3 regions of the Paenibacillus anseongensis genome follow, and region 3 is predicted to be linked to each of the others. Evidence: riboswitches for the same ligand, from Rfam matches in the RefSeq annotation. Region 3 holds a riboswitch; each other region holds the start of a gene.

Region 1 (10,979 bases), on a different contig from region 3:
TGAGCAAACATCCGCCGGCGGCAGTAGCCACATTGCCAAGCAGAAGCGAGACATATTGTCCCATAAATATGCCCATTAACGGCATTATGATATGAAAAATACCGATCACCATGCTTATTTTAAAAATATCCAATAAGCGAATCCCCTTCATGCCGATACCGATCCCTAAGGAAAAAGCATCCAAACCCAAAGCTATCGCCATGATGAAGATAGTGATGAGCTGCCCAAATTCAACACCAGTTACGAGCATAAGTGCTGTCCCCCTTGTCCGCTTTCTTAACCAAGATATGCGGACAAACTGGGAATCATGCTAGCTAAACACGTACAAGCCGGTGACCGGCTGCCTTGCGCAGGCGGTTCATAATGGCCTGACCAATCCCCGTTTCCGGGCAGCCTTCTGCAGCAATATATTCAATCCCTTGCTGATCAAATCGCCTTAATGCAGCGTAAAGCTCCTGAGCAATCTTCTCTGGTTCTGCTAACGAGCCGCAGGCAATGACCAAATCAGCTTCAAACAGAAAAACCCTTTCCTCAAAAGTAAGAATTCCCGTTGATTCCCCTCGTTCTTTAGCGGCTTGAATGTCACGCTGAATCCAAGCGGCCACTGCTTCAGCATTGTCTCCGTATACAATATGCATGTATCCCTTCGGCGCATAATGTGTGTACTTCATCCCCGGAGCACGAGGCGTTTCTGAAACCTGCACATCTTCCCGCTCAGGCTCATGAATTCGAATAGCCGGCAGGGCGGACTGCAGCTGCTCTGCCGTAACGCCGCCTGGACGCAAAATATACAGCTCACCATCAACAAGCTGAATCACCGTCGACTCAACACCGACCCCCGTGCCGCCGCCATCCACAATACCACCGATTCGACCGTCCAGATCTTCTTCAACATGTGACGCCAGCGTTGGACTCGGTCGGCCAGAACTGTTGGCGCTTGGGGCTGCGATAGGAAGTGCTGCTTTCCGGAGCAGCTCCAGAGCAACAGGATGATCAGGTATACGAATGCCTACCGTCTTAAGACCGGCAGTCACCAACGGCGAAATGCCGCCTGTTTTCACAGGCAGCACGATGGTAAGAGGCCCAGGCCAGAAAGCTTCCATAAGCCTACGATGATCAGGCGTGACACTATCAGGTTCAATGAGAGCTGAGAGCTGCCCCGCATCCGCTATGTGGACGATCAATGGATTATCCGACGGCCGTCCTTTTGCTGAGAAAATACGCTCTACCGCAGAGGTATTCGTAGCATCAGCACCAAGCCCGTATACCGTTTCTGTAGGGAAAGCTACGGTATCCCCGTCCCGCAAAAGCGCTGCGGCATCTGATAATTCTTCCCCCCTGCTACCTACCGTATCCGGGTCTACTTTCCAGTACTTTGTCACGATCTATCATCCTTACTTCCAAAATGAATTCAAGTTAACTAAACCATGATACGATTTTTTTAGTCATTTCCCAGATGAAAAACTTCACTTTAGGCTGCGAGTCTTCAGTCGCATCAGCAAGGACAGGCTGCGCTTGCGCTTCCATACTTGCTTTCTGCTTAACCGTTGGCTGGGCTGCTTTACTGTCTTTTGCTGCAGGTGCAGGTGTAGACGAAGTTTTCAATTTGTCTTGGCCTTCTGTTTTCGCTACAACAGCGGCGGTTGCCACCGCTTCTCCTGAAACAGAATCTACAAAGCAAAGCGGTGGAAACAACACGCACCACCAATTCTGACCTTCCCCGCTGCCAATCGTTACACGAAGCGCCTCATAGTCACCCGCAGGGTAAACTTCATTTCCATACATTTTTGTAGGAAAAGGGACTTTGCCAAGTTCAACCGTATGAGTATAACTGTAGCCACGAGCTTCAATCATTTGTCCAACAAGTTCATCGAACTCCGGCAAATGAGCCAATACTACCGCTCTTGCTTCATCCAAGGAATGCGGGCCAACAACCCAACCCTGCATACGCTCAATAATCGCATCGCGAATTTCGCGTTTCAGTGCTTGATCCTGCGCCGAATCCGAGTTTGCTAGAATACGCAGGCGAATAGATTCTTCCGGTATAGTAGGCGAAATTACCGCCGCATTCGTACGATTGGATTCCCAACTAGTTATCATAACAATAAGTGCAAAAGCCACGAATAATAAGTGCTTGAATGAATGGCGATCCGTTCTTTTTACCATGAGGAAAAGCCCCTTTCCCTTCGCTTCTACTAGCCAGTATAGGCAAAAAGAGGAGAGGCTAAACCTAGCAATCTATTTAAATTTGGTAGATTTGATAGAGTTGGGATTCAGTTAACTGCCAATTAACAAAATCCCTGTCAGGTCCTATCTTTAGCGGAACCAGAGAACGCTATTTCGGGAAAAATGGGCTGTTCCTTCTCTGAACCGAACTACAGGGTCTTATTTAATCCCCATAGAGCGTCAATCGAGCGAAACTGGCAAAATAGCGAACTGTAGTTCCTGTACCAGGTGGAAAATACAATTTTAAAGGAGAATAGCGGACCATTGTTCCCTTCCCCATGATCAAGATTAACGCCACTACTGGATAAAAAAACAAGCCCCTACTGTTCCCGCGGCCGGATCGCGATCACGTGGCGATCAATCCCTTGGAGATCCGGCACGAACCGGATCTCCTCCCAATCCGCGGCGGCGCGCAGCATCGCCGCCACTGCCTCCGCCTGCCCGATGCCGACCTCGAACCCGACTACGGTCGGGATTCGCGGCAGCAGCGGCAGCTGCGCAACCATCCGGCGGTACAGGTCGAGTCCCTCGACACCGCCGAACAAAGCCGTGTGCGGCTCGAACAGCCGCACCTCCGGCATCAGCGCCGGGAGCTCGCCATCAGGGATATACGGTGGGTTAGACACCAGTATATCCGGAGCGATCCGGCGCTCAATATAAGGCTCGAGGAGGTCGCCCTCGAGCCACTCCACCCGCGCAGCCACGCCGTGGCGCTGCGCGTTCGAGCGGGCCATCTCCAGCGCTGCCGCGGAGATGTCGCTGGCCGCCACGCGCCAGTCTGGGCGCGCGTGAGCTACCGTCACCGGGATGATGCCGCTCCCGGTGCCCACATCCGCAAGCAGCGGAGCGCCTTGCGGGAACAGACGCGAGCCCTCGCGGAGCAAAGCCTCCACGAGCAGCTCCGTCTCCGGCCGTGGAATCAACACCGCCGGGCTAACGGCAAACGTAAGGCCGTAGAAATCCTGCTCGCCGATTACATACTGTACCGGCTCACCCGCGGCCTTCCTCTCTACCAGCTGGCGCCAAGCGCTCTCCAGCTCGGCAGGAAACTGTTCCTGGAAACGGAACAGCAGCTCAGTCCGGCTGCAGCCCAAAAGATGCTGCAGCAAAAGCTCCACACAGGAAGCCGCCTCCGCTACGCCCAGCTTCCCTAAAAAAGAAGAAGCCTCTACATAGGCTTCTCTAATCGTCTTCGAGGCAGTCGGCATCACATTGCCTGCTCCCCATTATCCAAAGCATCCGACTGCGCGGCAATCGTTAGCGCCGACACGATTTCTCCCATGTCGCCGTTAAGCACTGTATCTAGTCGGTGAAGCGTCAAACCAATCCGGTGATCCGTAATCCGGCTTTGCGGGAAGTTATACGTGCGAATGCGCTCCGAACGGTCACCTGTACCGACTTTGCTTTTACGCTCGCCTGAGTATTTCGCTTCCTCTTCCTCACGAATCTTATCGGAAATTCGTGCACGCAGTACGCGAAGCGCTTGCTCCTTATTGGAGTTTTGCGATTTGCCATCCTGACATGTTGCCACAATGCCCGTAGGCACGTGCGTCACGCGAACCGCTGATTTCGTCGTATTAACGGACTGGCCGCCCGCTCCGCTCGAACAGAATGTATCTACGCGAATATCCGCGTCATTAATAACAATCTCAACTTCTTCCGCTTCAGGCATAACAACAACCGTCGAAGTGGAAGTATGAATACGTCCACCTGATTCTGTTACTGGAATACGCTGCACACGGTGCGCCCCGCTCTCAAACTTCAGCTTACTAAAAGCGCCTTTTCCTGTGATCATGAAAATAATCTCTTTGAATCCGCCCAAATCGTTCACGGAAGCATCGAGAATTTCCGTTCTCCATCCTTGCGCGTCCGCATAGCGGGTATACATACGATAAAGATCGCCTGCGAATAACGCAGCTTCATCGCCGCCTGCTGCTCCACGAATTTCAACGATGACGTTCTTGTCGTCATTCGGGTCTTTTGGCATCATGAGGATTCTGAGTTGTTCTTCCAGGTTAGCCGATTGCTCGCTAAGCTCTTCGATCTCCATTTTCACCATTTCACGCATTTCATCATCCAGCTTCTCGTTCTGCATCGCTTTCGCGTCTGCCAGCTGCTCGCTCACGCTCTTATATTCATTATAAGCATCGTAAGCTTCCTGAAGATCGGATTGTTCCTTCGAATACTCTCTAAGCTTCTTCGTGTCACTCGTCACATCCGGGTCACACAGCAGCTCACTTAATTTATCATAGCGGTCCACAATGGACTGAAGTCGATCCAACATAACGGATCACTCCTTTCTTTATTTTTTATTCATTAAACATTAAATCTGAAATGCATAACGTCGCCGTCATTCACTACGTACTCTTTACCTTCCAGACGCACTTGCCCTTTTTCCTTCGCGCCGTTCATGGAACCCGCCGTTACCAAATCCGTATAAGACACAACCTCGGCGCGAATAAATCCACGCTCGAAATCAGTATGAATTACGCCAGCCGCTTGAGGAGCTTTCGTTCCTTTGCGGATCGTCCAAGCTCTTACTTCCTGCACCCCAGCTGTAAAATACGTATACAAGCCAAGTTTGCGATAAGCTGCTTTAATCAATCTATTCAAGCCGGACTCTTGAAGTCCCAACTCTTCGAGGAACATTGCTTTTTCTTCATCTTCTAGCTCAGCAATCTCGGATTCCACCTTCGCGCTGATCGAAACAACTTCGTTGTTTTCTTTCGTAGCGTATTCCTGAACGATTTTAACAAATGGATTCTCATCCGCAGTTGATACTTCGTCTTCGCTCACATTGGCCGCATAAAGAACCGGCTTCATGGTCAACAAGTGAAGGTCGCGAACAAGCAGCTTCTCATCGTCGCTCAAATCGATGCTACGCGCTGGCAGATCGTTATAAAGAGCTTCCTTGATGCGTTCCAAACACTCAACCTCAGCAACAACTTTCTTGTCGCCGCCTTTCAGGTTTTTGCGGGAACGCTCGATTTTTTTCTCAACCGACTCAATGTCAGCCAAAATCAATTCGAGATTAATCGTCTCGATATCGCCAATCGGATCAACTTTACCGGAGACGTGGGTAATATTATCATCCTCAAAACAACGGACAACATGCACAATGGCATCCACTTCACGAATGTGTGCCAAAAATTTATTTCCAAGCCCTTCGCCTTTGCTCGCGCCCTTCACCAAACCCGCAATATCAACGAATTCGAAGGCTGTCGGAACAATGCTCTTAGGGACAATCATCTCTACCAGCTTGTGCAATCTCTCGTCCGGTACTTCAACTACCCCAACATTCGGATCTATCGTACAGAACGGATAGTTTGCAGATTCTGCCCCCGCCTGTGTAATTGCATTAAACAATGTCGATTTTCCTACGTTCGGTAGACCGACGATACCTGCTTTCAAAGCCATCGTAGTTACAACTCCTTAATTTTCGAAAATCATCCTTCTTATTATATAGTACTTGGAACGCAAAAAAAAGCCTGTAGGCTACTGATTAGCCGCAGACTTTTTTTCCAGTGCTTTTTTTGTTTCATTTTCCCGCTTCTGGACGAAGTACGTTTCAATCTGATTTTTTAAAATAAATCCGCGCAGCGCGTTCGTTTTCTCATCCGGGATGCTGACAAAACTAGCACCATAATAGTAGCCGTCATTTGTTTTTTCTTGCCGAACAATTTCCATTGTACAAGGCACCAAAAAGCCCAAAATTAACTCCACTTCCAGTTGAGAGTTCTTTTGAATAACTTTTTCAAGCATAGCATTTTCACTGATCGTAAATCCTAAACCATTAATAGATAGATTTTTGATAGAGAATCGAATCGGTGTATCAAAATGATGTTTGAGCTTCTTGTTTCTATCCTGGAGCGCGAAAAGAAGCCCTTCATTCTTCACATCTACGCGAGGGAACTCCCGCTTTTCCGTGAACTTCCTGCGATTTTCAGGAGGATTCAGAACTATCAACGAACCCTGCTCCTTGGCCACAACCACCGTATCCATAACAAACAGCCCGGATTTCGTATACACTGTCATTTTACACTTATCTCCCAGTGCAAAAACATGGTACTCCGGCAGCTCCACTTCAATAATGTCACCTAGTGCATAGGTCAACACGCCAGTGGCTACGAAATCTTCCTTGCTCAGCATCGCTTTGCTGTCAATCATTACATCAGCGTCGTACCCTTCCTTGCTGCCGTAAAACTTAGCAGATTTTTGTTTGCTGTTGCTAACCACTTTGTTGATCACCCCTCCCCGCGTTCCATATAAAAAAATAGACTGCCCCTGCTTTGGGGACAGCCTATTACCTCAATCTGAAAAAGCATCGATTTTCGGTAACCAGGCTGTCGTAGTTCCATAGGAACCGTAGACCCTCGGCTTTGCGTCCTTACCTTTCGGTAAGTTTGCCATTATCGAACCTGCAAATGATTTGTCATGCTTTGTCGTACAATATCGTGATTTATGGTCTAAAAGACCTACGTTATCTTTCATTATACGGATGGATTTCCCTATTATCAACTAATTCTCTTGCATACATCTGGTATTTGTTGTATGAATGTTAGAAGAATTAAATATCCACAACTTTTTGAGTTATACACATTGTTATCCACAGGTTGTTAACAACGAATGCTTGTTCGATCCTTTGTTCACATGTGGATAAGATTATTTTTAGTGAGGTGTCCCCCTGTGGATGAATATAGTGAACATATCCCCTGGATGAAAGCGGCCATAGAGGAAGCGCGTAAAGCCGAAGCCATTCGAGAGGTGCCGATTGGTGCCGTTGTTGTCTATCAAGGGGAAATTATCGGCCGCGGCTACAATCTTCGCGAAACGACGCTGGATCCGCTCGCTCACGCTGAGATGATCGCTATTAAGCAGGCCAGCGAGCATCTGCAAGCGTGGCGCTTGCTTGACTGCAAGCTCTACGTTACGCTGGAGCCTTGCCCGATGTGTGCAGGCGCGATTGTTCAAGCGCGCGTTCCGCAGGTGATCTACGGCACAACCGATCCCAAGGCCGGCTGCGCGGGAACGTTGATGAACTTGCTGCAGGAGGACCGGTTCAATCACCGGGTCGATGTGATCAGCGGCGTGCTGCAAGAGGAGTGCGCGACGATGCTGACGCAGTTTTTCCGCAAGCTGCGCGGGAAGGAATAGCGCGTTGGCCCTGGCTTTAGCTTTTTGGCTTTTGGCTTTTGGCTTTTGGCTTTGGACTTTGCCGTTGGGGTTGGCCGCTAGGCTGAGTGCGAGCTAGTTTCGCAAGCGGTCGCCTCGCATTGATACGCGAAAGGGAACTAAGATCCCTTATTCGCCGGATCTTAAGTACTTCCACGAGGAAGAGGGAACTGAGATCCGCTATTTTAGCACTTCTAGCCGAAATCTTGGCTAATTAGGCGAAATAAAGCCCTGTAGTTCCGTCTGAACCTTTGAAGTGTGCGGTTTTACTCAAATAGCGCCTTGTAGTTCCCCATCGCACGATGCAGTTAGCGAATTTCAACTACAAGTTAAATCTTGCCACTCAAAGGTTGCGCCATATAAGGCTTCGTGCTATCATAATCTTTGCCAAGCGCCCGTAGCTCAGCAGGATAGAGCAACAGTTTCCTAAACTGTAGGCCGGATGTTCGAATCATCTCGGGCGCGTATACAACATAACGCCAGTTAACGGTATAAGCCGTTAGCTGGCGTTTTTTTCAATCCACAGGACAGTTAAATTCTTTTAAAGCTTTTTTCATATTTTCTTTTAGTTTATCTACATATCCAGTAAGATCACCAGAATGATTGCTAAGATTTGCGTTGTATTGATTGACTTCATTGTTTATCTGCTCTGTGTAAAGAACAGCGATCTCGTGACATCTTGGACCTGTGATTGCCGAATTTGACACGGGCAGCGGTGTAGGCGTTGGTTGAGGTTTATTCGGAACAGATACATCCGTTGTATTATCTACACGCTGAGAGTTCCAAGTCTTCATAAAATGGTATTCTGCTAGGTTGTCCTTACTGCTCTTACTATACTCCTCAGCATTTGATCGTTTGACGGTAACAAAGTTTGTAACCGAGTTATTATGAATAATGCTTACTATCATTGAATCTACAGGTGAATTAACCAAAAAATCGGAGAGCGCAATGGTATGATCTTTATCTGCGCTACTATCATTTGACATTTCTAAATCTACTTTTAAATAAGCGCCATACTCATTATAGATAAGCTGGACATTTTTACCCTGATATTCTTTGGCTTTCTCATTTAATGACGGAATAGTAGCTGCAAAATCTTTCATTGCGTTATCTTCTTTTACTTGAGGAAATGCAAGATCAACGGTGTACTTCTCAGCATCCCATGTTACCGATGCCCCGGCTTGTTTCAACAGGTACAACGGCACAACGGTTCTGCCATCTTGTATCGTAGCAGGCACATCCTCGGCTTGAAGCTCTTTCCCCCCAAATAAAACCTTCACGATTGGAGCCCCCTTGTAGTCCCCATGAAGGCCCGCTGCATGAACGACACCAGCCAAACAGAAAAACGATAGCATAAACACCATTACTTTCTTTTTTTTCATAAAAACTTTCTCCCCCACCCAAATAAGCTTGTTAATTGCCACCTGTAACATTTCTAATATTTCTAGAAAATTCCTGCAAAAATTCAACTTTTTCTACCTATCCACATGTTAATAGACTTCCTGCCCGCTAAGAAAAAAAATCAGCGTTATCAACATCAGCACAAGTACGAGGTTTTTGAAACGTTATTAACAACGAAAAAGAGGGAGGTTATCCCCAATTGGGTAGGTAAGGGCACCAAAAAGTAGTACTTAGGAAAAAGCATGCACTGTGTTGTACTTTTTACAACAAAAAGACGGAGGATCGGCCTCAAATTGCAGTTTCGTTGTACTTTGTGCAACACTTCGGAGAGGGAGGGACGGTATTAACCCCATACAGGCCAAAATGAGTGTAGATCATGCAATGAAGATGACGATTCCAGGTTAAAACCGCCTTCAGTATTGTATAAAGTACAACATAGGGCGGGGCGGCATCTCTGCGCAAAAAAAAGAGCCCACCGCATCAAAAAGCGGCAGGCCCTCCCTACTTCATCCGGTCCCGATACTGTCCCGGCGTCATATTTTCATATTTTCGAAAAAGACGTATAAAATACGATGGCTGATACCCGATCTGCTCCGCAATCTCGTTGACCTTTAAATCAGACTCGACCAGCAGCTTCTTGGCTTTATCCATCCGCAGGGTGATCAAATAGTCGATGAAATTCACGCCATTGATTTGCTTGAATGCTTTACTTAGCGCATAGGTCGTTGTATTAAAAGCATCCGCACATTCCTCTAAGGAGATGTCACTGCTCATAAAACGCTCCTGAATCCGATCCGTAACGCGCTCCACCAGACGCTTCATGTGGATGTCCTGGTATTCATTCAGCCCTTCAATATAAGGTGAGATCACCTTCGTCTGGAAAAAGCGGACCATCTGCTCAGGCTCCCGAAGCTGATTCAACTGTTCGTACAAGTTGTAGCCCTCGAAGAAATGATGCGGATTAAAGCCGGACTCCAGCATAGTATGCAGCATACTGCCCAGAACCTGCATGGCTCCTTCCTGGAGGATCTTCTCTTTGCTCGACTGGCGCACAAGCTCATGAACGAAGCTCTCGATCAAGCTCAGCGACTGCTCGCTTTGGCCCATTCGAATGGCTTGCATCAGCTCTTTCTCCAAGGCAAATGGATAATGCACATCGTCGTTGGTGCTCGGCAGCATCTCTTCCAAATCAAGCACTTGATGATCAGCTTTCAAATCCCGATAGCGGATAGAGCTGCGCAAAAATACTAAAAGCTGCGGCAGATCCTGCACGTTCGCGGTTAAACGGCCCATGCACACGGTGGTCTGCATTTTAAGAAGGGAGCTAATGGTTTGTGCCAAATCATTCGCTAACAGATACAGCTCATCCTTGGCCTGCTGTTTCGTCCGATCCATGGGATAAGAGAGCAGAATACCTACGGTCATATCCTGGAAGTTCATAATCTCCGCATTTGGGGTTTGCGTATTTACGATCTCTTGCGCGATATTCGCTGCCGCGAAGGTTGCCAGTTGTTCCTCATTTTCCAGGAACCGGCCATCTTCTTTGGCAAATCCGCTAATCTTCACCAGCAGCAGAACGAACCACTGGGACTCCGTCTGCCAGTCGAAGCTCTCCATCCGCCCTCTTAGCTCTGTCTCGCTTAGGGAGTAAAAGTGTCCTTGGACCAACTGCAGGAGGAACGCCGACCTTAGGGCAGGATAGGCCTTATCTAGCTTGGATTCCAGCACTCTGCTCTCCTGACTTAAATGCCGCCACTCCTGCTCAATGAAGGCAAGCTCATCCCCTTGGCTCTCCTGTGTGGGCTTATAATCCTTAATCACATTCACGAGCCGCATAATCGGTTGATATATTCGCTTGGAGGCCACCCACGAAAGCAGCACAGCCAAGAGAAGCCCTATTCCCCCTATACTGAGCATACTTCTAGACATAAACTCCACAGGGGCCGTCAATTGCGATAAGGAAGTTGCCGTTACGAACTTCCACAATGTTCCGGAACGGGAGAACTGGCCGAAAGCAACGGAATAGGACTGCCCGTTCCGGTCCAGGATGTAAGAGCCTATTTCTTCCGACCGTCCGATGACACTTTCTCTGACCGCAGCTTCTAATTGGGCATGTTCTTCATTTCCATTGCTTGGAGAGACGATTATATGCCCATCCTTGCTCATAAGAAACGCGGCGC
Region 2 (10,979 bases), on a different contig from region 3:
TTGTTAGCGCCCAGCAAGGATACTGCAATCCCATCAAAGCCGTAACCAGGCGAAGCTGCCGCAACGACTTGATAATGAAACACACCGAGAATTTCAAATACGCCGCCAAGGCCGGCAAAAATACCCGAGATAAACATCGCTTTAACAATGTTGCGATTCACGTTCATGCCCGCATACTTCGCAGCATCAATATTATGGCCTACGGCACGCAGTTCATAGCCTTGTCTTGTTTTCCAAAGAATGATATAGAAGACGATGGCCGCGAGGATCGCAATCACGGTGCCCCAGTGAATCCTGGCATGGTTCATTAGTTCCGATAACCAAGTAATGCTAAGCGAAGCCGAGTCCTGAATCATATAAGAACGCTGCTGCTTCGGCTCCAATAAAAATGTATTCACGATATAGTTCGACAGGAATAACGCGATCCAATTGAGCATGATCGTTGTGATAACCTCGTTAACTCCACGTTTTGCTTTCAGGTAACCCGCGATAGCTCCCCAGAGTCCGCCAACAAGCGCTCCGACGATAACGGCCAACGGCGCATGAATAATCCATGGAAGGCCTGTCACTTTCACACCGATAAAAGTAGCCCCCGTCATTCCCATGACGAACTGCCCCTCAGCTCCGATGTTGAATAGGCCTGTCCGGAATGCAAAGGCAACGGATAACCCCGTCAAAATCAAAGGCGTAATCGCACGAATCGATTCCCCGATGTCATACGAATTTCCGAAAACACGGGCGAATAATGCTCCGTAGGCAGCAATCGGATTATAGCCGCCTGCCAGCATGACAAGCGCTCCGAATAACAGCCCGAGCACAATCGCCACGATGGGATTCACCGCAGATTCACTTGTAAAAATACGAGCAACCTTATTCATGAGCCGCTCCTTTCCCTGTGCGCTTACTGCCAGCCATCAGAAGTCCGATCTCTTGATCGTTCGTCTCTTGTGGCAGCACTTCTCCCACAATCTGTCCTTCGTAGATAACGGCAATACGGTCCGATACGTTCATAATTTCATCCAACTCAAAAGAAATCAACAAAACTGCTTTGCCCTTGTTGCGCTGCTCGATCAGTTGACGATGCACGAATTCAATCGCTCCTACGTCCAATCCGCGCGTAGGTTGAGCAGCAATGAGCAGGTTCGGATTCTTGTGTATTTCCCTGGCAATAATTGCTTTCTGTTGGTTTCCTCCCGACAAAGAGCGAGCCTTATTGTAAATGCTTGGCGTCCTTACGTCGAACTGCTTGATCAGCGCTTCCGCATGGCGGTCGATCGCCTCGTAGTTGAGGAAGCCCGCTTTGTTATAGGCAGGATGGAAATAAGTTTCCAACACCATGTTCTCACTCATGGAGAAATCAAGCACGAGTCCATGCTTATGCCTGTCCTCCGGAATATGCGACAAGCCTGCCTCCGAGATCTCTCTCGGCGTATGGTTCGTAATGTCGCTTCCTGTTAGCAGGACCTGCCCGCTATCAATAGATCGCAGACCTGTTAGCGCCTCGATCAATTCACTTTGGCCATTGCCGTCTACACCCGCAATACCCAGAATTTCTCCGGCTCTCACTTCGATATTAAGTTCTTTCAATGCAGCCAGTCCCTGTTGATTCCGAACAACCAGGTTCTTAACCTGGAGAACAGGTTCCCCAAGCTTCACATCTTTTTTATCCACTTTAAAGGAGACATCGCGCCCGACCATTTTCTCAGCCAAAATTTGCGGATTCGCGTCTTTGCTTGCAATGGAATCGATCACTTTCCCGCGGCGAATGATGGTTACGGTATCAGCAATCTCCATGATTTCTTTCAGCTTATGTGTAATGAGAATGATGGATTTGCCCTCTTTCACAAGATTGCGCATGATGACCATCAATTCACTAATTTCTTGCGGCGTCAGTACAGCTGTTGGTTCGTCAAAAATGAGAATATCGGCGCCGCGATACAGCGTTTTCAATATTTCTACGCGCTGCTGCATGCCGACGGAAATATCTTCAATTCTTGCTTTCGGATCAACGCGAAGCCCATATTGTTCAGATAGCTTGCGCACCTTCTCTTGCGCTGTTCTAATATCGACATTGAGCCCTTTTTTCGGCTCCATGCCCAGGATAATGTTCTCCGTTACGGTAAACGGCTGTACAAGCTTAAAATGCTGATGCACCATCCCGATGCCCAGCTCAATCGCCCGATTCGGACTATCAATGGAAACCTCGTTGCCCTGCACTTTTATAAAACCCTCGTCCGGTTGATACAACCCGAACAAAATATTCATCAATGTGGATTTACCCGCACCATTTTCGCCCAGCAAGGCATGGATTTCACCCTTCATCAGCTTCAAGCTGATCGCATCATTCGCCACGATGCCCGGAAACCTCTTCGTAATGTTGTTAAGCTCAACAACAGGGACTATTTCACTCATCAGATCACCCTAAGGATCAATTTTTTTTAAAACCCTCAAAACTAAGAACAAGGCTAGTTATTGTAACTAGCCTTGTTTGAACAAAAGAAACCTATCGTTCGTAACCGCTATGCTTATTATACCCGTATTATGGAGTTTCTGGGACTTTAATTTCGCCGCTGATGATTTTTGCTTTGTACTCGTCAACTTTTTTCAAGATATCCGGAGTTACGTTTTTCTTGGAAGTTTCCGGAAGGCCTACACCGTCATCTTTCAGACCAAGTGTAACGTTTTTGCCACCTTGGAATTTGTTGTCGATAACGTCTTTGGAAACACGAGCAACCGCGTTGTCAACACGCTTCAACATGGAAGTCAGTGTCACTTCATCGCCGAACTCGAGGGATTGGTCTTTATCTACACCGATAACCCAAACTTTTTTACCGTTTTTCACACGGTCTTTTGCTTCGTTGAATACACCGTTACCTGTGGAACCAGCTGCGTGGAAAATGATGTCTGCGCCATCGTTGTAGATGGTTGCTGCCGCTGCTTTACCAAGGTCAGGCTTATCGAACGCGCCTGTATAGTTGATTTGAATTTTCGCATTCGGATTAACTGCTTTCACGCCGGCTACGAAACCAGCCTCAAAGCGTTTGATAACCGGGATGTCGATACCGCCAACGAAACCGATTTTGTTGGATTTTGTCGTAAGACCTGCAACCACACCTACAAGGTAAGAACCTTCTTGCTCGGAGAATGTTACGGATTCTACGTTTGGAGCTTCTACAACGTTATCAATGATCGCTAGTTTTGCATTCGGGTTTTGAGTTGCAACCGTTTTAAGCGCGTCACCCATCAAGAAGCCAATACCCCAAGTCAGGTTATAGCCGTCTTTTACGAATTGGTTCAAGTTCGGCGTGTAGTCTGCATCGCTTTTACTCTCTAGGTTCTTAACGTTTGCGCCAGTTGATTTTTTCAATTGTTGCAAACCTTCCCATGCGCTTTGGTTAAAAGATTTATCATTTACGCCGCCAATGTCTGTGACCATGCCGATTTTGAAATCTTTACCGCTGTTGTTGCTTGGTGCTGCGGATGCTGCGCTACTTGCAGCTGGTGAAGCGGAAGCGGCCGGTTTAGTTTCTTCTTTTTTAGCACCGCAACCTGTCAAAGCAACTGCGGACACAGTGACAGCCATTAACGCTGTTGTGAATACTTTTTTCATCATCTTTACCCCCAAAAATAAATTTAAAATTGTACCTTAAATCCCACATTCTAGGTTGACCAGAATCAGTTAAAATATGTATGTCTGATCATAGACCGAGTGTATCACTTTGGTACTTCAGTGAAAAGCAATCCTACGGCAAATGATCATAATTCGTGATGTTAACCAAGTTGACATGGTCTTTTTGTATAGCCCCACAATATAGGTTTTAAGCCCCAATTATTTATTATACTACCGCCGGTCAATAAAATCTAGATGACCAATTTTAATTTTTTTTGGTCATCAATGTGAGGAATTGTCCCGAGGATAGTGGACTGCTGAACAGTTTTCCTTGCACCTCCGTACATTGCAGAAATTTCAGGTATTCGAATTGCTCTTCCGTTTCGACACCTTTCGCGATTAACTTCAATCCTAATCGGTGGGCCATCCGAACGATAGCAGCTGCAAGCAGTTGATTCTCGTCATCATCGACTAGGTCTCTGATCAGCGTGCTGTCCAGTTTCACACTATCCAGCGGCATACCTTCCATCCCGCTTCGCGTAAATAGGCCCGTACACAAGTCATCCATGGCAATGCGTACGCCAAGCTTTTTCAGCATCGTCAGCTTCTTGCTTGCTTCCTGCACGTTGGAAGACGTGATGCTTTCCGTAAGGTCCAACTCGACCAGGCAAGGATCGATACCCGTTTCTTGCAGCACATCCGCTATATGTGCAATAAAATGATCATCTTTAAACTGTGAAGATTTAATGGTGAACGTCATTCTGATCGGCTCTTGGCCAGCATTCTGCCAGTCTCTCATCTGCCGGCATGCGGCCTGAAACGCCCACTTGCCAATAGGGACCATGAATCCCAGTTCATCGGCAGCCTTCCGCCAATCCATGAGCTTGCTCAGCTGCTTAGACCCCTTCTCCCAGTGGAGGCTGACCTCTGTGCCGATAAGCTTACGGTCTGCGATTTCATATTGCGGCTGATACCGTAATTCGAACTGTTCCTGCTCCAGAGCCAAGCGCAGCTCATTCTCCATGTGAGCTTTGCTCTTCACCATCGTATCAATATCTGAGGCATAAAATTGGAAGCGGTTATTCTCATGGTTTTTGGCCTCGTACATCGCTTCATCCGCACGCTGAAGAAGCTGTTCGGGCTTAGTTCCATCGAGCGGATATAGCGCAATCCCCATACTAGCGGTTATCGTAACGGTTTTTCCATCCAGGATAAAAGGTTCATCCAGCACATTTTGAATGCGTATAGCTACGGCTCTGACGTCTTCCGGCTTGGTAAAAGATTCAAGCAAAATAATAAACTCGTCGCCGCCCTGCCGATACACCGTATCCGAACCACGCAGACAGCCCAGCAATCTCTCCGCAGCCAAACGAATGAGCTGATCGCCAGAGGCATGGCCGTAAGAGTCATTAATCTCTTTGAATCTGTCCATATCGAGAAATACAACTGCCGCAAGCTGGTCATAACGCTGAGCATGAAGAAGCACACGCTTTAAGCGGTCCTCGAACAACCGTCGATTCGGCAAGCCTGTTAATGTATCATGGTAGGCCAAGTAAGCCAGCTGCTTACTCTTCTCCTCCTGTTCGATACTGTTAAGCCGCAAGTGACGGATGCGAATGGCAAAAAAGAAGCAAATGAGTGCTTGAATGAGAACGAACAAGATCATCTTCGGGGTAAATGTAAAAGAAGCAGCAGCAAGTAGATTAGCCGTCAGCAGAAAGAAACCAAGGATGCCCACATAGCGCAGCTCCTGATCTTTCATCTGTTGAATCCACTTTATAAAAAGGCTTCTCATTCGGGGGGAACCTCCATTCCGGTCATCAAAAAAGGCTATTCCATTTGGAATAGCCGTAGGCATACCTGTATCGGTAAACTGCTCCTCTCGGCAGCCCAGCCGTCATCGTTGCGGCGGCAACCTTAGACCCGGAGCTTTGCGTCCTTACCTTTCGGCAAGTTTGCCTTTTACAATATTCAGGTAAACAAAGAAAAAGCAGGACTATTTAACTATATCATAATTTTTTCTACTCTGGCTATTATTAGTTAAATTAGCAAATTAAAAAGTTTAGGATCTTTATTGATCTCGATGTAATCATAGTCCTTGCGGGACAAACGCTCAATAAGGCCCTCATAATCATCTTTATTCTTCAACTCGATGCCGACTAGTGCTGGAGCATCATCCCGATTATTCTTTTTCGTATACTCAAACCGGGTAATATCATCTGTCGGCCCCAAAACTTCCTCCAGAAATTCACGCAAAGCGCCTGCACGCTGAGGGAAATTGAGGATGAAATAGTGTTTCAAGCCCTCGTACACGAGCGATCTTTCTTTGATTTGCTGCATCCGGTCTATGTCATTATTACCACCACTGATGATGCAAACCACGTTTTTGCCGCGAATTTGATCCCGGTAAGCATCAAGCGCCGCAACAGGCAGAGCCCCTGCAGGCTCGATTACGATGGCATTGTTGTTGTAGAGTTCTAGAATCGTCGTGCATTCCTTACCTGAAGGAATAACAACGATATCATCGAGCTTTTCTTTACAAATATCAAAGGTTAACTCGCCTACCTGCTTCACGGCTGCGCCGTCTACAAATTTCTCAATCGTAGACAAGGTCACGACTTTTCCCTGCTTGAGCGACTCCTGCATACTTGCAGCGCCCTCTGGCTCAACGCCAATAATCTTGGTACGAGGAGAAACGCTGTCCACATAAGTCGCCACACCGGCTACAAGACCGCCGCCTCCGATGGTTGCAAAGATAAAGTCAGGCGTATCGGACATCTGATTCATGATTTCCAGACCGACAGTCCCTTGTCCCGCGATCGTGCGAATATCATCGAAGGGGTGAATAAACACCTTGTTCTCTTTGGCGCAGTAGGCTTTGGCGTGATTGGAGGAATCATCGAAAGAATCCCCTGTCAGAATTACTTCTACAAAAGAGCCGCCAAATAATTTCACCTGCGAAATTTTTTGCCTTGGCGTCGTCGTTGGCATGAAAATTTTCCCTTCAATCCCTAACTGCTTACAAGAGTAAGCAACGCCTTGCGCGTGATTGCCGGCGCTTGCGCACACGACTCCCGCTTCGCGTTCTTCCGGCGTCAAGCTTTGGATCACATTGTACGCTCCGCGAATTTTAAAAGAACGAACGACCTGCATATCTTCACGTTTCAAATAAACGTTACATTCATACAAGGTAGAGAGCAGCTCATTGCGTTGCAGAGGCGATGGTTCGATCACCTTGCTGAGCACATGATTGGCCCTAATAATTTCTTCCAAACCTACTTTTCCGGAAACAACCATTTTCTCTTACTTCCTTTCTCTCCAATATGCGTAATAAATTTTAAAGATTATTGTAGCATACTGAGGAGCGCCTGTAAGAAAATATTATTGGAACATTTTATGAATGCTGATGTTTCACTCCAAAATATGGTGGGTATTAACTAGCAAGATACTTATAAGGGAGTGATTGCTATGTCAACACCACCACGAAATATTGAGATTGAAGAACGCCATGTGGAGAAAAAATCGGATTCCAGCTTAGTAGCCTCCACCTTCATCAAGTATGCTGCTTACATTATTATCATCTTCGGAGTTCTATATTTCTTAGTGCACTATGTATTTCCAAAGTTTTAGAACATGAATAAGCGCGTGAAGAAAGGGCTATCTTGCGGGTCTATGACCTGTAAGATAGCCTTTTTTTCAGTGTACACGTTAATGGCCACGCGAATCTCGCGCTATTGGGGAACTGGGGTGACACGAGATTCACATGCCTTTCATCCGGCTTCGCACTACTCACGCCGACTCCATACCCGCTTCCTAGTAGTAGTAATGCGGTTGATCTTGAAGCTCCGCCCGTTTCTGCAAAAAGCGGTAAAATGCGCTTGCCGCTTGGGCTTTTGACACTTCTTGCTGCGGCGCAAACTTGCCATCGTTAAGGGACATAATGTTAAGCCCCACTACAATCGCAGTGGTACCTACTTGCTTAACTTCAGCGGCATCCGCGAATTGGCTGTTGAACACGCCGTCGAATTTCGCCAAGTTTTTGTACCCAAGTGCCTTAACGATCAATTGTGCCATCTCTTCGCGACTTAGCGTAGCCTCTGGGTTGAAATCAGCGCCAACGTCCAGCAAACCGCGGTCAACCGCATTTTCGACATAGGCAAAATAAGGGGAAGCGTTGCTCACATCCGCAAAGGAAGCTTTGCGGTCCGCTCCGTAGTAGATGCCGCCGTTCCCGCCATTCATCGCGATAACCAGCATTTTGACCAGCTCGCCCCGCTTAATCAATTGATCAGGATTAACCTTGCCATCCTGCACATCAAGCGCTTGATAGTCCAGCATCAGCTGAAGCTCGTTCTTAGCCCAGTGATTGTCAATGTCACTGACATTCACTTTATCCAGGGACGTAACCTCACCTGTTTGGCTGTTTCTCCATTTTCCAGTTTGCGCGTCAAGCAGGAAGGGTTCCCGGTTGAGCTTTGGAATAAGCGTGTAGACAAGCTTAGCTTCAAATTTCTCATTTGCGTTGGTGACTGCTGCAGTTGGAGGAATTTCTCCCGCAGCGATCATCAGGTTGTATTTCTCGATAGGTATTACGCCATTGGATCCGCCATATTCGAGCACATAGTTCAGTTTAATGTCGAACTGGGAAAGCCACAGCTCCTTCGCCTTGTCGAGCGCCAGAATCTCCGGCTTTTGCTTCGGATAAGGCATGTCGCTGAGCCCGAATTGATAGTTCATGATTTGGCCTGTCACGCGATCGATGCTGATTGTTACACCCTCACCACCTGCACTAACACCATCAATGACGCGATTAAAGCGAATATCCCAATTCCGCATATGCTTCAGCTGCTCTTCCGAGTAATCCTTGCGGATGGCTGGCTGAGCACCAACTGGTCGGTGTAAGAAGGAATCTGCGCTTTCACGAAATCTACGCTTTTAGCAACAGCATCCTCCAAGGAAACTTTACCTTCGATGTCTTTATTGTTATCAGGGCTGTATGGCACATAGCTGTTAAAATTGGTGATTTCTCCGGTTTTGCTATTTACATTTGCCCAGACTCCGCTTCCAGCTATCTTGCCAGTCGGGTCCTTCTCAGAAACGGTGTTCCAGCTTAAGTTCCAATTCGAGTTGGTTTCCCCGGTTTCAGGGTTCGTCCCTTCATTGTAGGTAGCCTCTTGGAGCTTGTAGTCCGAGGAAAGATTGAACACCGTGATGACTTTCTTCACGGCTTCCTCCTTCGTCAGGTTCAAAGCAGCCGATGGACGTTCAGCCAGCGGTTTGTCCGTTAAAGGCTTGGAATCCTCCGTATGCGGAACCGGGTTCCATACTTCTCCGGTTAGCGCATTCAGCGAAAACGCTCCCATCATGTAAGAAATAATCGGTAATTTCTTGCCTTTAGTACCATATGGAATCTGATAGAGCAGCGAGAGATCTGCTTTATCGTGGAATAATTGAGCAGCTTTTTCTTTCGTAATAGGCCCGGTATTCGCTTGGAAAGTGACGTCATCAGACCAATTGTAATTATAATTCGTTACTTGACCATCGCCATTCACACCGACCGAAATACCATTCGCAGAAAAAGGAACACCGTCAACCGAACGATCGAAGCGGATGTTGTACTGATAATTCCCGTTTAACGGTGTACGGAACGCTTTCTCTTCCGAATCGTCGTAAAGCAGCTCTTTCTGCTTGTCTGGATTCACTTTAGCAATAAAGGCGGAAGCGACATCTTTGGCTGCAGCGAAGTCAACCTTCGGCGGATACGCCGGTTTATGATCCGGATCACTGTCATTCATTGAATAAGCCGTCAGCGTTCCATCCAGGCCATTAATCGATACGTTCAAATAACCGTAGGTCTGATCTTTTACTTTTTTCACATAATTAATGTTCCACGTAGGAGTATTTCTGCCATTCATGCCATAGTAAGCATTTAAGCTAATCGATTGGAAGGTGAAGCCTTCAGGCAGCGTGATATACGCTTTGGCCCGCTCTATCGCTTGTTCTTTCGTAATTTTGGCATCTAACATCTTGTTGTCGACGACGCCAGGATAGGCAGGCACTGCAATTGTCTTGCTGTCTACACTCACTTCATTGGCCCAAACGGCCGGAGCAGCCGTGAGCAGCAAACTTGAAGCTAGTACCAACGTTCCTGCTTGTTTGACTAATTTCAAAGTCCTCTTCCTCCTTTGGGAAATAAAAATTGCCATAATAACCCTTGACGCTGAAGAGAAGGAAAAAGTTGCTTTAAACATACAAAAATTTAAAAATAAAAAACACATCTTCAAGCCCCCTTCAAAGAGGCATGAACATGTGCTGATGTTTTAATTGCCGTTAGGCAGCTTGCTCGTTTTGGCGTTTTCTTGGCTAAGGGTGTGCATGAGATCTTTCATTTCACCTTGCGTCAAATCGCGCCATTTGCCTACCTTTAAGCTCCCCAGATGAATATGCATAATCCGAACGCGCTGCAGGCGCACCACCCGATAACCGAACGCTTCGCACATACGACGAATTTGCCGATTAAGCCCCTGAGTCAGGATGATGCGAAAAACACGATCGCCCACCGGATAAATTTCGCATGGCTTCGTTACCGTGCCCAGAATGCGCACTCCGCTAGCCATTCCCTTTAGAAACATCGGCGTAATGGACTTGTTCACCGTCACGATGTACTCTTTGTCATGATTATTTTCTGCGCGTAAAATCTGGTTCACAATGTCTCCGTTATTCGTTAAAAGGATGAGACCTTCCGAATCCTTATCCAGTCTGCCGATCGGGAAAATACGTTCCGAATGCCCAACAAAGTCAACAATGTTGCCTCTGATATGAGCTTCCGTCGTACTGGTGATTCCTACTGGTTTATTGAGCGCAATATAGACATGTTCCTTCTTCTCGCCAATCGGTTTGCCATCGATTCGAACTTCATCGCCAGGACCTACAACGCTTCCAAGCCCGGCAACCTCGCCGTTGATCGTAATACGTTTCGCTTCTACCCACTTGTCCGCTTCCCGCCTGGAGCAAACTCCTGTCTCGCTAATAAATTTATTGATTCTCATGCTTGGGAAATCCCTTCTATGCCGTAATCCTACTTTTCTGATATCCCCTATTATGATGGATTCCCTAATTTCGTTCAAGTCAGGTGTCACATGGCAAATAGAAAAAGAAAATCGCCCTCCATCCTGTGAACGGGAGCGATCTAACAGTGATCTATTTTTTGGGCATAGCGCGAACGCTACGCACCAATTTGCGTTGTGCCACCGTCAATGGCCGCGTAAAAGCATAGTTGCCTTTCGGCGCAGGGTTAATGGCCGCACCGCTTTTGAAAGTGCCTGTTCCCGCAAGAACGGCTACTCGAATATTGAATGTATTCATTACG
Region 3 (10,979 bases):
ATACTCTTGCTATTCGTACTTTTATCGATTAGAACGGTACTTTCAGTCCCTGCACTTTTAATTGGAGCACTATCTACAATATCTTTAGCTGGAGTATCACTACAGGAAGTTAAAATAACAAGCAAAAAACTGGATACAATTAATCTGTTCATTGGAGAATCCCTCCATCTACTTTCGTTCTCTTCTATTAGACGAGTAATCTTATATTTCGTTTATTTACCCAATGTTTTATCGTGTGAACCAACAAAAAAATCCCCCAACCGCTAATCCGACCCTGTTCAGTCGAGCGTTTGAGGGATTTATTTTTTCATCAAAAGCCAAATGATTATGGCCCAAAGCGGAATAGAAAGCACGATACTCCACATGCATCCTATAGCAAAGCCTAATTTTGCTTTTTGTTCATTGTTTGATACATCATCGTTCGGCATGTTCCACCAACTCTAACGGGAGTCCATCTGGGTCTGCAAAAAACGTATACCGATCACCTGTTATGGGATCAATTCGTACCGGTTCAACCGCAATTCCCTTGCTCTCTAGTTCTTTGACGCTTTCGTCCATATTTCCAACGACAAAAGCCAAGTGTCGAAGTCCTCGCGCTTCCGGCTTATCCACTCTTAAGGGAGGATTAGGGAACGAAAACAATTCAATCTGCTGCTCTGTTTCTCCTATGCGCAAATCCAGTTTGTAGGAATCACGGTCTGCCCGGTACAACTCATTTACGATCGTCATTCCTAGTAAATCAACATAGAAATGCTTCGACTGTTCGTAATTCGAGCTAATTATGGCCACATGATGAATGCGATCGATTTTCACTAACACGCCTCCCCACTCCGTAAATAAACCGCAATCCGGGAATTCCCCATCCTGCGGCTCGTTTCTTATTTTATCCGTCTAATCTCATCGTTTCAACAATTTTCTTCAAAATATTCTCTGCTTGCGCATATTCTACCTGACACGTGCCTGCTGCGTGGTGACCGCCTCCGCCATTTTGGAGCATCAAAGTCCCGATGTTCGTTTGCGAAGTGCGATTCACAATGCTGTGCCCGCAGGCAAATACACAATTTTGTTTATTACGTCCGTCCACGATCCAAATGGATACATTCTGCTCCGGATAAAGCGCGTACACCATGAAACGGTTGCCAGGATAGATGGTTTCCACGTCCCGAAGATCCGTAATGATCACGTTTCCTTCTGTATACGTATGTTTTGCAAGCATTTCACGGTATAGAGCGTCTAATTCATAATACCGTTCTACCCGCTCCTTAACGTCAGGAAGCTCCATAATTTGATCGACCGTCATCACCGCGCAGTGATCCACTAGCTCTTCCATTAGCTGATAATTACTAATTCGGTAGTCCCGATAACGTCCTAAACCTGTACGGGCATCCATGATGAAGGACAATAAATCCCAGCCCTTTGGGTTCAAAATATCTTCTTTACTGAACTGAGCCGCATCCGCTTTATCTACGCCTTGCATAATATCGTCAATATCACCGAAGGTTTCTTGCCCTCCGTAATAATCATAAACGACACGTGCTGCGCTTGGTGCAATACGGGTTTCCCCTTTGAACGCTACCTTCTCGCCCATCCGTTCAAGTTCACTGGAGTGATGGTCAAACCATAATCCACAACCCGCAACATAAGGCACATTCGCCAAAATATCGTTCTCGGTAACCTCGATCAGACCATCCTGCATATCTTTGGGATGAACGAATTTCATGTCATCGACCATGTTTAGCTTTTTGAAAAGCATTGCGCATACTAAACCGTCAAAATCCGAACGCGTAATTAATCGCATAACGCAAATCCCCCTACGAAGTTAGTACTTAAGAACTATGTATGATTATGTGTATCATTATATCAGCACCTGTCGATTTGTGACAATCATTTTGTCAGTAGAGCTTTTGGGATAAAAAAAAAAACAGTTCGCCTAGATGGGCTGAACCGTTCTTAATTTGGACGTCAAAATTTGGTAGAGTCTAGTCATAAATGCTTCAATTTGCGGCATCGGGGGCATTTTCACAGAAAGCTTAACTTCGCCTTTCCAGTAGAAAATTAAAATGCTGTTGCTTCTCCCCTGAAACATTTCAACATCCCAACACGTCTCATTAAGTGCGTACTCTTCTAAATTAATCATTAGCTTCGGTCCATCCGAGGATGGCACCAAACGGGCAACATGATTGCCGCAAAGTGATGTTACTTTTTGCTCTTCATGTAAATCAGACTGCATGCTGCTTGGTCCTCCTTTTATCCATAGTCTATGAAAGTTATGACAGAGAAAAACCCCACCATAGTGTACCGATCGGAGGGGATCTAAGTTGAATACCCAATCGTTCGGCAGCTGGCTGGCAACGAGTCCGTTTATGAACAAGGTAGCCCCTTTAGCTTTGCGTCACTGACTTTCGTCAGTTTTGCCATTGTCGAGATGTGTTGTGAATTCTTTTACAAGAAATAACTACACTCTCAAGAATAAGGGATGTTGTTTTGAAATCGTATAGTTCGCAAGAACTAATTTTGCAATATCTATCAAAAAACTTCTTTTTTCGACCTATTTTTGGGCAGTGCTTGTAGATTATTGGCGCCCTTCCAGTAAAAGAGAGATCCCGCAAGGGTCACAAAGGCGATGACCAGATACAGTGTAGTGCCTCCATACGCTACGAGCAGAAAGCCACCAACCCAAGGTCCCATAAAATGACCTACGTTGGTTAACGTTTGTGCTCCAAAATAAGTACCGCGCATATGTTCCGGCGCCAGTTTATCAATCAGCATATTGGCCGCGGGGTAATTTAATATTTCGCCAAGTGTAAAAATCGCCATGGAAATAATCATGGGAACTAACGAATGCGAAAATGCAAAGCCGATATCGCCTAACGCAAACATCAAATTGCCAATAATAATCGCTACAAGCGGCGAGTATTTATCAGAAATACGCGTAAGCGGTATTTGCATCGCAATAACCACAATGGCATTGACACTCATGAGGACAGCAAACATTTTCACACCTTCAGTGAAATTCTGCTCCAAATATTGCGATAGTGTCACCATGACTTGCGAGTAGCCGATAGCCCCTATAATTCCGCCAAGAATATAATAGCGAAACGTGACATCACGTTGAATGACCCACAATGCGGAGACAAACGTAACAGGTTGTTTTTTCTCCCCTTCTATTTGCTTAATACCAAAAACGATAAGGAGAACGTAGAGTGTAACCGCGTAGATAAAATATACGATTCCAGTCAATAGAAACGGCAGTGCCCCATCCATCGTTGCAAAAAATGCACCCAATAAAGGTCCTACAGCAACACCAACATTGATGGCCATGTATCTCATTGAAAACACACTGAGTCGCTTGGCCGGCTCGGTCAAATCCGCCATCAAAGCTTGCGAGACCGGTTCGTAAAAGGAGCGGCATAAGCCATTAAGCATGTTCAGCATCATAAACAATACTGGTAATTTCACGATACTGAAACCTACAAACACAACCGCCCATCCAAAAAGTGCAGCGAGCATGATGATGCGTCGGCCGAATCGGTCCGATAAGTTGCCCCCGATAAAACCTCCGACTGTTCCTGCCAAGGCTCCCATTCCAATTACGACCCCAATCATTACCGCGCTCATCGACGTATGTTTAGCCAAGTAAATCGCCAGAAAAGGCAGACTCATGGAAGACGCCGCTCTGGCCATGACCGTTCCCAAAATTAACGTATGTACAATCGGATGATACGAACCAAGAAAACCACGTAATCGATTCATCTGTCAGAACTCCTCTCGCTGCTAATTTACCAAAGGTTAAGAAATGAGATCAAGAACCCATTATACACGAAAAACGGTAGTTCGTGTCCTTAATTATATTTTTTTGTCGAATAAAAAAAGGACTCCCCGAAATCGAGCGGGGGCCCAGTTTTAACCATGTTTTGTGGCACCACGTGCCCATCGTATTAAGTTGTCAAAAGGAAGAATCGTCAACTCATCAGGAAAGTTATAGGTCTCACTGCAAACCGCGACATGATACGGTTTATTGCCGCTCAGCGTTTCCAATAGATAGGTTTTGCAAAAATAGCATTTATACTCATAGAAAGTTACGGCTTCACTGGCCGAGAATTCATGAAATGATACCTTCGCAAAAGGATAACCGAGGCCAACGCCTATCAATTTGACGAAGCTTTCTTTCATCGCCCAACGCTCGCAAAGGAACGCTTCCCGAGAAGAAATAGCACGATATTCCCTCTGTTCTGAAGGAGAGAGTATACAAGCCTCCAACTTGAATATACGGGAGTCTTGCTTTTCAACATCAATTCCTACTTCACAGGAAGCAAAAACAATCGCTACCCACTCCCCGGAATGAGAAATATTAAAAGCAAGATCTGGCCAGTCTCTTAATGATGGCTTACCTAATGGGCTGTATAAGACACTAGGCCTTCTATTCTCTTCCCTGTGCAGCTCATGACGCAGCACATATTGAAGTAAAATGTCTCCAACGATCATTCTTTGCTGTTGATTTTTTTGCAAACAATTTTCAATTTTCGTCCTTCTTGCTTCATCAAGATGTGAATGAAACAGCTGCCAACTATCAACTGCCGTGTGACGACAAATCCTCGTAGCCATAATCTTCAATTGCATAGTGATCCCCATATTGTGAAATCATGTGACTGATATATTTAGCATCTCGGTGTACCCAGCCGATTAAGGATGATCCTCGAGAAGACTGCCAAGGCAGACCTACAAAATATAACCCGGGAATTGACGTAGTTCCCCGCTCATGAATGATCATTTGCTTATCATTAAAAATTTCAGGAATTTGAAGCCAAGGATAATCAGACCGAAACCCGGTAGCCCATATAATCGTTCCCGCTACAAGAGAGGAGCCGTCAGCAAAAAAAATCAGTTTATCGCTCATATCAGTCGTTCTTGCCAATAACTTAACTCTTCCATTACTGATGGCGTTCCTTAGTTCAAAACCGTATAGCGGATCTTTCTTTTTAACAAATCTTCGGCCCACCCATGACTCTGGACTCTTTCGCAGAAGCCCAACCCTCTCATACCACCAAAATAAGCTTCTACCGAGAAAACGGTAGGGTAAGTATTGGATGTCATGCCCCACAGACAGGTAAACGGTCCTCTTCTGAGCGATTTCAAGCGCTATTTGCGCACCGGAATTTCCCCCACCGATCACAAGTACTTCTCCCTGTTGCGGCAGCATGCCAGGATTATTGTAATCTTTGGTGTGTACTTGAAACACTTCTGAACTTAGTGAGTGTGCAATCTGAGGAATAAATGGAGTTTGAAAGGGACCTGCTGCCACAACGATTTGTTTGGCTAACCATGTACCTTTATTGGTCGTTACGAGGAAACTCCCCAATTGATAGGTTAGTTTTGTTACCTCTGTTTCTAGTTGAATCGGAATGGCGAACTTCTCTTGATACTGCTTTAAATAAGCGGCCATCTCATCCTTAGTTGGATAGCCCCATGGATCTCCCTCTAGTGGTAACCCGGGCAAGCTGCTATACATACGAGGGGTAAATAACGTTAAAGAGTCATATCTGCTGCTCCACGAATATCCCACTTTATCACTTTGATCCAATACAACGAACTCCCGCTGCTCAGCACTTAAATAATAACCTGTCGATAGACCAGCTTGCCCACCGCCAATCACGACTATATCCACTTTTTTCAATGCTTCTCCCCCAATTAACAAAAACAAGTGATGCCGTTCGACTCCGACTCATTTTTACCCAAAGGCTTCCAGCACGAATGATGATTCCACGGGTATCCAGGAAGCATATGAGATTGTTTCTTTCGGTCTGACCACTCAGGTACTATAAGACCTTTCATAAACAATTGACCTTGTAATTGAAGCTTCCCGAGCTCATCGCTGCAGTTGCAAATCAGCATGGATTCATCTTTTCGCGGGAACCAGACGGGTGCAGATGATAAGCATAACACAACGTCCCCACGTGCAATTTTCGTCTCGGCTCTCATTGTACTGTTATAATTCCCTCGGACTAGCCGTTCAATGGCTACCGGTAACGACAATTGTCCTTCAACGACCATAGCGGTTAACTCGCCAACTCCTTCACCAAGGCAACTGAGCGGCCGTACTCCCCAACTTCGCAACATCTCAGCATGTGCAAATTGTTTCGCGAAAGTCCGCCATTCACCGAGACCATGCACCGACTCTGAAGCCATTTGAAGAAATAATTGACTCACTACAAAATAAGATTGTTGATAAATCACATCGCCATTCGTCATTTCCTCGCTTACATTGCCATTCCTCGTGTCGTGCTCAGGAAAGTAGTACACCACCCCGGGTAGTTTAGATAGCACATGACCATAGCCTTTATACGGAAGATTGCTGTCTATTGCACTCGTATACTCTTCCAACGCTTCCAGCAATGTCTCCTTGGACGTTGCTGCAATAGCAAGTCTATGTTCATGATGTTTCCTGCCCTTCAGCAAAGTGGAACAAATTGCATGAAGATCAGTTTGACTCGTGTGCTTCAGCCGATCCACATATTGTTGAGCCAAAACCGATAAACCATCTCTCCGCGAAGCAGACAGTGCGAATAGAAACGGAGAACTTTCCGATTCCCCTGGCAATCGATGAGTTGGCCTCCCAAGCACAATGTGCGCATTGGTCCCGCCAAACCCGAAAGAGCTAACGCCAGCATAAACATCGTTCCCGGATCGCAATTTCACACTTTGTGTAGGTACCACAAATGGAAAGCTCTCCTGCGGAATCTCAGGATTCCATTCCTGAAAATGCAAGTTTGCCGGAACGATTCCGTGCTTCATGATCAAGGCACATTTAATGAGTCCAGCTATCCCTGCCGCTGACTCCAAGTGTCCTATGTTGCTCTTCACTGAACCTAGATAAACAATATCGTCAATAACTTTGTCTTGAGAAAGCACTTTTCCCAGTGCTTTAACTTCAATGGGATCACCTAGATAAGTACCTGTTCCATGTGCTTCAATGTAGCCAATTTGATGAGGCCGAATACCTGCATTCTCATATGCCAGCTCGAGCAACATCTCCTGCGAGGCTTGATTTGGCGCTGTAATCCCGTTACTTCGGCCGTCTTGATTGACAGCACTTCCCGGAATAACTGCATACACTTCATCGCCATCCCCAAGAGCTTTGGATAACGGTTTAAGCACTATGATTCCGCATCCTTCTCCCCGCACGTATCCATCTGCCAGTGTATCAAAGGTTTTACAGCGATCATTTGCTGCAAGCATACCTGCCTTACTTAGGCTTGATGTGACCGTATTGGAAAGAATAACATTCACACCGCCGGCAATGGCCTGTTGGCTTTCCCCTGTCCATATGCTGCAGCAAGCTTGATGCACAGCAACTAATGATGAGGAACAGGCTGTATCAATCGCCATGCTTGGTCCTTGAAGGCCTAGAAAATAAGATAATCGATTTGCCGCTATACATAGGGCACTACCAACGACCGAATGAATATGCAAGTCCTCCGAAGTCTCAAGTTCCCGCCTTCCGTAGTCACTATTGGAAATTCCAATAAAAACACCGCTTTTCGTGTTGGCCCATGAATCCGGAGAAATTCCAGCATCCATCAGCGCATCCCAGGCCACCTCCAATAGCAAACGTTGCTGCGGATCCATACGGATCGCTTCCCGGTATGATACATGAAAGAAGGGATAGTCAAAGCCATCAATCTGATCGAGATAGCCTCCTTGCCTTTCCACTTTCATTTCACCCAGTTGCTCACGGTAATCCGGGTATTGGCTGACTGCATCTCCGCCCTGGAGCAGAAGCTCCCAAAACTCCGCGCTGCCAGATGCGTTAGGAAAGCGGCAGCCAATGCCAACAATCGCAATTGGTTCACGTCGATCTGGTTTTTCTAGCGAAGCGGCAGGTTCCAGATTGAGTTTCTGTGCTTCTGTATTTCCCTCCAAATATTGAGACAACTCGTATAAACTCGGAAAGTCCCAAAAAATGGTTGGAGATACAGGTATATTTAGCACTGCACTTAACTCACCTGAGAGAATCATCGTCTTGGATGAATCAAGACCGTAAGAGCTGAAAGGTTTATGAATATCAATTTCCTCCAGCTTTCGGTCAACCAGTTTCGCAATTTCATTTCTTAGCCAATGCATCACTTCAATTGACATCATCCCTGTATTCCTCCGATTCGGCTAGTCAACTTCGTTGGAGTTCGCCTGTTTCATACCATTTTTTCGTCAAAGCACGTTGAATTTTGCCGCTGGATGTTTTGGGAATCGTCCCTGTCCGTATCAAAATAAGATCGTTCAGGTGAATCTCACATTGCTCCCATAAGATTCTCTGGGCTGCCGCTAACACTTCGCTTTGTAACTGCGCGCTTTTCCCGCCAACATCCTCTTGTTCCTTGCTGCGACTCCTGTATTCGCGGTTGAGTTCTGCAACAACGACGATTTCTTCACTACCATCCGGACATTGCCGTTGAAAAGCAGCAAGATACTCTTTGCGTACGGCTGGATGACAATTTTGCACGGACAACTCGATATCCTGCGGATATAAATTGCGTCCATTGACAATCAAAACATCTTTGATTCTACCTGTAATATAAAGTTCATTGTCTTGAATAAAACCTAAATCTCCTGTACGCAGGAATTGTTCACCTGGGAAATGAACCAACTCGCCATGAAAGGATCGCTGCGTTGCCTCCTCATTCGCCCAATAGCCTTTAGCAACACTAGGCCCGCTCACCCAAATTTCTCCAACCGTCCCTTCGTTGCATAATAAGCCATCCTTATGGTTGACGATAACGGTACGTTGTTCGGGAACTACAAGGCCGCATGCCACAACTGCCCGAGCATTCTGAGAATTTTCAGCAACAAGTACAACTTGATCCATCTCCAGTTGATTGACATCCACCCATAATGCTGTATATGTCTGTTCCTGCTTATAGCCAGAGACGTAAAGAGTGCCTTCAGCTAAACCATAGGATGGCGCAAAGCTGGTTGCTTGAAACCCGTACGGGACAAAGGTACTAATAAATTTGTCCAATGTTCCTTTTCTAACTGGCTCAGCGCCGTTAAAAGCTAGTGCCCAACTACTGAGGTCAATATCTCCGTCTACTTCCGGATTAAATTTCTCAGCACACAGCTCATAGGCAAAGTTAGGCGCACCACTGTAAGTTGCGTGGTATTTCGTAATTGCCCTCAACCACCGTACTGGCTTTTGCATAAAACTGACCGGTGACATATATACAAGTTCACAACCTAAATATAAAGACATCAGCAATTGCCCAATCAATCCCATATCATGATAAGCAGGAAGCCAATTCACAATGCGAGTCGTTTCTGAGAGTTGAAAATACTTCGCAATTAAAGACATATTTTGCATCAAATTGCCATGGCTGACCATGACCCCTTTAGGATCTGATGTAGAACCCGATGTATATTGTAAGAAAGCGAGATCATCAATCACACAAGGCTTACAGAAAAAACTGCCGCTTGAAACCAGATGATCCGTCGCCATATATTCCAATTGTGAAAGCAACGAATTTTCCTCAGCACTTGATAATACATCTATAATCAATTTATCTGTAGATAACGCGATCTTGGTATTCGAATTATGAATAATCGCATCCAGTCTCGGTGTAGGACGCCTCATATGCGGAGGGTATGCCGGAATTGGAATAACTCCGGCATATAGACATCCCATAAATCCACAAATAAACTCCAATCCCGGAGGATACAGCAGCAGTGCCGTCTTATATTGACTTCCACGTCTATGAAGAGCTGCCGCAATAGTCATTGCTCGTTTGTTCAACTCAGCCGATGTCACACTTACTTCATGGTTTTCGCCATCAACCAAGTACGTGTACATCTTAAGATCAGGCGAAATTAATGCCCGATACTGCAGCAAATCCACGAGATTTGAATGAATGGTTGCTTTCATAATGCCGCTTTCCATAAACTCCCCCGCTCTTTCTATGAATTGGAAGATGCCATTAGATCGTATACATAAGTAGTCAGTGTATCGACGGATTGAAAATGATGGCGCAACTGATGAAGTTTCGTTCGATCAATAGGCACTCCGAATTGTTGTTCAATGCCCCCGGCAATGTAAAAGGCTTCAACGGATTCCAAACACAATCCCTCACCGAACAAAGGCGCATGATCTACGATATCTTCTGGAGAAACCCCCTTTAACTCCAAGTTTTCAATAATAATTTTTTGTTTAATCAGTTTCGCTATTTCTGCTTTGTCATAAACCTGTGTTTTTTTATCCATAGGGCCCACCTTTCCATATCGACTATTGGCTTGGCATACAGTGTAAGAAATGAGCTAATGAACGCTCCATACTTTGTAAGAAATACTGGATATCCGATTCTTCTGTAAATAATCCCATGCTAATGCGCACTGAGGAACGAATCTCCTTTTCGTCCAACCCCATTTCTTGTAAAACATAGGAGAGTTTCTTCTCATGATTTGAACTGCAAGCCGAACCTACAGAAATTGCAATACCGGAGATTTGGTCTAAATAAGCGGCTAAGGCTTCACCACGTATACCTGGAATTGCAATGTTTAAGGTATTAGCCAATGTGCGGGCTGGATCCAAGGTCCCGTTAACTCTTAGATTCGGAGCAAGTATGCTAAGTTGATTAACTAAAAGTCGCTTGTAAGCTGTCATCCTGCCATACAAGTGTTCCATCTCCGTTCGAGCTACTCGGCATGCTTCTGCTGCTCCAAGCAGTGCAATAACATTTTCCGTACCACTTCTCAGACCTTGCTCTTGTCCACCTCCGTGAATAAGCGGTTCAAGCAAATGCGCTTTATTCACATACAACCCTCCAACTCCCTTGGGACCATACAACTTATGAATGGAAAAAGATAAAGCGTCGACCCCCAATTCTTCCACATGGGTTGGAATTTTCCCGAATGCCTGAACGGCATCTGTGTGAACGAAGATCCCCTTTGATCTGGCTGCTGCAGCTATTTCCCGAATGGGTTGAATCATTCCAGTT

What was found. Region 3 has a riboswitch for cyclic di-GMP ahead of GON05_RS24400 (hypothetical protein). Riboswitches for the same ligand answer to the same signal wherever they lie in the genome.
Region 1: it holds a riboswitch for cyclic di-GMP, as region 3 does, so the genes downstream of both, GON05_RS07825 (PilZ domain-containing protein) here and GON05_RS24400 (hypothetical protein) in region 3, are expected to answer to the same signal.
Region 2: it holds a riboswitch for cyclic di-GMP, as region 3 does, so the genes downstream of both, GON05_RS06090 (putative bifunctional diguanylate cyclase/phosphodiesterase) here and GON05_RS24400 (hypothetical protein) in region 3, are expected to answer to the same signal.

The regions. Positions count from the first base shown of each region.
Region 1 is NZ_WSEM01000007.1:162,882-173,860, forward strand. It holds gene GON05_RS07795 (manganese efflux pump MntP) at 1-250, opposite strand, end outside; gene GON05_RS07800 (L-threonylcarbamoyladenylate synthase) at 315-1,382, opposite strand; gene spoIIR (stage II sporulation protein R) at 1,417-2,166, opposite strand; gene prmC (peptide chain release factor N(5)-glutamine methyltransferase) at 2,547-3,434, opposite strand; gene prfA (peptide chain release factor 1) at 3,434-4,510, opposite strand; gene ychF (redox-regulated ATPase YchF) at 4,543-5,643, opposite strand; gene GON05_RS07825 (PilZ domain-containing protein) at 5,722-6,474, opposite strand; cyclic di-GMP riboswitch class I at 6,557-6,644, opposite strand; gene tadA (tRNA adenosine(34) deaminase TadA) at 6,877-7,380, shown strand; tRNA gene GON05_RS07835 (tRNA-Arg) at 7,790-7,863, shown strand; gene GON05_RS07840 (stalk domain-containing protein) at 7,914-8,831, opposite strand; gene GON05_RS07845 (helix-turn-helix domain-containing protein) at 9,301-10,979, opposite strand, start outside.
Region 2 is NZ_WSEM01000006.1:76,262-87,240, forward strand. It holds gene GON05_RS06075 (ABC transporter permease) at 1-878, opposite strand, end outside; gene GON05_RS06080 (ABC transporter ATP-binding protein) at 871-2,412, opposite strand; gene GON05_RS06085 (BMP family lipoprotein) at 2,540-3,610, opposite strand; gene GON05_RS06090 (putative bifunctional diguanylate cyclase/phosphodiesterase) at 3,876-5,405, opposite strand; cyclic di-GMP riboswitch class I at 5,492-5,580, opposite strand; gene ilvA (threonine ammonia-lyase IlvA) at 5,651-6,907, opposite strand; gene GON05_RS38790 (hypothetical protein) at 7,079-7,240, shown strand; gene GON05_RS06100 (S-layer homology domain-containing protein) at 7,424-8,446, opposite strand; gene GON05_RS06105 (YcdB/YcdC domain-containing protein) at 8,452-9,780, opposite strand; gene rluF (23S rRNA pseudouridine(2604) synthase RluF) at 9,931-10,659, opposite strand; gene GON05_RS06115 (chymotrypsin family serine protease) at 10,811-10,979, opposite strand, start outside.
Region 3 is NZ_WSEM01000020.1:141,801-152,779, forward strand. It holds gene GON05_RS24385 (lysozyme inhibitor LprI family protein) at 1-152, opposite strand, end outside; gene gloA2 (SMU1112c/YaeR family gloxylase I-like metalloprotein) at 415-813, opposite strand; gene GON05_RS24395 (exopolyphosphatase) at 884-1,798, opposite strand; gene GON05_RS24400 (hypothetical protein) at 1,931-2,230, opposite strand; cyclic di-GMP riboswitch class I at 2,334-2,426, opposite strand; gene GON05_RS24405 (MDR family MFS transporter) at 2,527-3,753, opposite strand; gene GON05_RS24410 (4'-phosphopantetheinyl transferase family protein) at 3,904-4,620, opposite strand; gene GON05_RS24415 (flavin-containing monooxygenase) at 4,571-5,665, opposite strand; gene GON05_RS24420 (beta-ketoacyl synthase N-terminal-like domain-containing protein) at 5,689-8,139, opposite strand; gene GON05_RS24425 (fatty acyl-AMP ligase) at 8,165-9,910, opposite strand; gene GON05_RS24430 (acyl carrier protein) at 9,943-10,245, opposite strand; gene GON05_RS24435 (cysteine desulfurase family protein) at 10,268-10,979, opposite strand, start outside.